DNA from 2 places in the Clostridium kluyveri DSM 555 genome. Region 1 is predicted to be linked to the other one. Evidence: riboswitches for the same ligand, from Rfam matches in the RefSeq annotation. Region 1 holds a riboswitch; the other holds the start of a gene.
What was found. Region 1 has a riboswitch for glycine ahead of CKL_RS03810 (ACT domain-containing protein). Riboswitches for the same ligand answer to the same signal wherever they lie in the genome.
Positions count from the first base shown of each region.

Region 1 (2,213 bases):
TGCTCCTGCCATGAAAGGATTATCTTCAACGGCATTTGAAAATACTACAAGTTTAGCACATCCTATGCTTTCCTTTTCTCGTGTAAGATAGGCAGTTTGTTTTATTATACGTCCCATATCCCTTACAGCATCCATATTTATTCCTGCTTTTGTAGTAGCTACATTTACAGAAGAACATACTTTTTCAGTAACAGATAGTGCTTCTGGAAGGGATTTAATTAATATCTTGTCGCCTTTAGAATAGCCTTTATGTACAAGACATGAAAAGCCTCCAATGAAATCAATACCCAGTGTTTGGGTTGCCTTATCTAAAATTTTTGCATATTCTATATAATCTGTATCGGAACTTGCCTGTGCAATAAGGGAAATAGGAGTTACAGATATTCTTTTATTTATTATTGGAATACCGTATTCCACTTCGATTTCCTGGGCAGTTTTAACTAGATTTTCAGCGCAGGTAGTTATTTTATCATATATTTTTGTACGTGCTTTTTTACCATCGCTATCTATACAATCTAAAAGGGATATTCCCATGGTTATAGTTCTTATATCTAAATTTTCTCTATGGATCATATTAATTGTTTCTAATATATTTTTAGTATTGATCATTTTATCCAACTCCTCAGTTTAAATTTCATGCATAGAAGTAAATATATCTTCTCGTTGAATTTTGATAACCACATCAATTTTTTTTGCCTTATCTTCAAGAGCAGTTTTTAAATTACTAAAAGTTATGTTCATTTGGGATAGGTCTACAAGCATTACCATGGTAAAGTAATCTTTTATGAGAGTTTGGTTTATGTCTAAGATATTTATATTATTTTCATATAAAACAGAAGTTACATTATAGATAATACCTGTTTTATCCTCGCCAATTACAGTTATGAATGCTTTCATTATTTACATCTCCTTAATAGTTATTGTATTGTTAATAATTTACCCAGAAAAAATAAAATGAGACTAAAAATAAAATTAGTCTCTGGAAAACAGATTTTAAGTGTATGTCTATAAAAGACAGACAGAAACTTAAAACATGAAATCCCCTGTCCTTTTTACCTGAGAGTTTCACCAAAATTTTGGCTTTCCCCTTCGGTGCTCTTAAAGAGTCTCTCCAGAGGTTCGTCCAATAACGGTTTACAAATTACTCCCATTATCTTCATCCGTTCTTATTAAATTGATAAAATGATTATAACACGTTTAAACAGTCAATTCAAATCAATTGTAAATTGACAGAATGTTGACAAAAAGACAAGGTATATGTTAGAATAAAGCGATCTTTAGTTACAACTTTTAAATATATTTAAAGTTGTTAGTTTAGAAGATTTTGATTATCATTCTAAATTGGATAGGGAGAATATTATGTCACAAATAGAAGTAAAAAATGTATATAAGATTTTCGGGAAAAATCCTAAGAGGGTAATTTCACTTTTAGAAAAAGGAATGACAAAAAATGAAATACATAATAAGACAGGAAATTCTGTAGGAGTAAATAATGCTAGTTTTCAAGTAAACGAAGGTGAATTTTTTGTAATTATGGGTCTATCAGGAAGTGGTAAGTCTACTTTAATAAGATGCCTGAATAGATTAATAGATGCGACAAGTGGCATGGTATTAATTGATGGAGAAGACATATTAAAATGCAGTGAAGATAAGCTTCGTGAAATCAGGCGAAAAAAAATAGCCATGGTATTTCAAAATTTCGCTCTTTTTCCCCATAGAACCATATGCAGTAATGTAGAATATGGATTGGAAATACAGGGAATTGACTTAAAAGTGAGGAAAGAGAAGGCATATAAGGCTTTAGAATTGGTGGGATTAAAAGGATATGAGGAAAGTATGCCTGATGAATTGAGCGGAGGTATGAAACAGAGAGTTGGACTTGCTAGAGCTTTAGCAACAGATGCAGGTATACTGTTAATGGATGAAGCATTTAGTGCGTTAGATCCGTTGATACGCAAAGAGATGCAAGAAGAGATGCTGCAGTTGCAATCAAGAATGCATAAAACTGTGATATTTATAACTCATGATTTGGACGAGGCACTGAGATTAGGTGATAGAATTGCCATAATGAAGGACGGAAGTATAGAGCAAATTGGTACATCAGAAAATATATTGACCCATCCTGCTAACAAGTATGTGAAGAGGTTTGTACAGGATGTGGATAGAACCAAAATAATCACTGCATCGGCTATAATGGAAAAATCCAAGGCAAT
Region 1 is NC_009706.1:768,752-770,964, forward strand. It holds gene CKL_RS03805 (PFL family protein) at 1-609, opposite strand, end outside; gene CKL_RS03810 (ACT domain-containing protein) at 628-897, opposite strand; glycine riboswitch at 1,034-1,125, opposite strand; gene CKL_RS03815 (quaternary amine ABC transporter ATP-binding protein) at 1,360-2,213, shown strand, end outside.

Region 2 (2,213 bases), 1.2 Mb from region 1:
ATGTTGATATACTTGTAATAAGCACAAATACTCCTTCTGGCATAATATAGCTTAAAATAACTGAAATTAAAATAACAGCTGCTGAAAACATCAAAGCATTAGAAGGTACTTTATTAGAAGTTAACCTTTTCATTGAATTAGGGGCATTATTTTCTTTAGCAAGAGAATAGACCATACGGCTTGTACTAAATATTCCGCTATTGCAAGCAGATGCCGCTGACGTTAACACAACAAAATTTACAATACTTGCTGCTGCTGCGATTCCCACTGCTGCAAATACCTGTACAAATGGACTTTTATCTGCATTAATTGAATTCCAAGGGTATATACTCATAATAACAGTAAGTGCTCCAATGTAAAAAATAATAATTCTAATTGGAATATTGTTAATAGCCTTTGGAATGACATACTCTGGATTTTCAGTTTCACCCGCTGTCAAGCCAACCAATTCAATTCCTGTAAAAGCAAATACGACCATTTGAAAGGAAAGAATAAAACCACTTGTCCCATTTGGAAACCATCCTCCGTGATTCCAAAGATTCGTAAAGCTAGATGCGCCAACATTTGTAGAAAATCCTTTAATAATCATAAATGTACCAATTATAATTAGTGCTAAAATTGCAACAATTTTAATTAAAGCAAACCAGAATTCCATTTCCCCGAACAACTTTACTGTAGTGAGGTTCATAATTAATAAAATTATAAGAACTACAAGACTCGGAACCCATTGAGCTATATTAGGCAGCCAATATTGTATATAAAGTCCTGATGCAGTTAAATCAGCCATAGCAAGTGAGATCCAACAAAACCAATAAGTCCATCCAGTAATAAATGCTGCTCCATTTCCCATATACTCCTGTACAAAGTCTACAAAAGAATGATAGTTTAAATTAGAGAGCAATAATTCCCCAAGAGCACGCATGATAAGAAAACAAACTACCCCTGTTATGGTATATGCAAATAAAATAGATGGCCCTGCCAAATGAATTGATCTGCCTGAACCAAGGAATAATCCGGTACCAATTGCACCTCCAATTGCAAGTAGTTGAACATGCCGATTTTTTAATCCTCGTGATAAGTTTTCATTTTCTGACATATATATTCCGCCTTTCTAATACTGCTGTTTTAAAATTCATTTTAAAATATTATTGATACGAGCACTGTCATAAGAAATCATTACAAAATATGATATCACTAATACAGTACTTAATGTGATTAAACTAATAATGTTCCTTTGTGAATTGCTCCATTTTATCCCTCCATTTTAGCAAAAGGCATCTCCCAAAGATGCCTTTTGCTATGTAAATATTTTTTGATTAGAGATACAAATGGGAATAGATAAGCTTTGAATGAAGTAATCAATTATGTATTACCATTATAAGACATGCTACCTTTTCCCTGTCCTTTTACCTGAGAGTTTCGCCCTTCGACTTTCTCCTTCGGTGCTCATTAAGAGTCTCTCCAAGGATTCATCCAATAGCGGTCATCTCTAAATTAAATAGGTACCTGAAAGATTTACTTCTTCGGTGAATGGCTATTGCCATAACTCTCCCACTATTTTCATCTGAAATATTCAATTTACCGTTATATATTAATATATTTTTAATAAAATTGCAATGATTTCTTCATTTTTGAGTGTATATAGCCTCCTCATCTCTAAAACCTTGAATGTAAAAAAAGCCTATATCGTTAGATAAGGGCTTTTAGTCCTTAGATTACAACCGTACACCAAAATTTAAAGACAATATTACCATGATTTGTAAGTTTAAATAACATAAGCGAATCTGGCATTATTATTTTAATTACTAATATAAAAAAAGGAATTAGGCATAAAGTAGTAGTGCCGGTAATTGTAGACCACATTTGTGATGTGATTTCACTATTTTCTTTCAAAAATCGTGCGTTGAAAATTGCATACCATGTCCAAAGACATAATGCAGATTAACCGCCTCGCTTTAGAATGAATATTTAATATTCAAGGAGAGATGAAAATGAAAACTGTCGAGGAACAACTGCGTATTATAGCAAAGGGCGTTAGCATACTGGTAGATGAGGATGAACTACGAAACAAGCTGACGGAATTCATTCAAAACAATCGGCCCCTGATTATCAAATTGGGACTGGATCCAAGTGCGCCGGATATCCACCTAGGGCATGCCGTTGTACTGCGAAAAATCAAGCAGATGCAGGACTTAGGGCATGAAGCGGTGATT
Region 2 is NC_009706.1:3,572,922-3,575,134, forward strand. It holds gene CKL_RS17165 (amino acid permease) at 1-1,096, opposite strand, end outside; glycine riboswitch at 1,389-1,475, opposite strand; gene tyrS (tyrosine--tRNA ligase) at 1,992-2,213, shown strand, end outside.
Region 2: another riboswitch for glycine. It lies ahead of CKL_RS17165 (amino acid permease); the one in region 1 lies ahead of CKL_RS03810 (ACT domain-containing protein).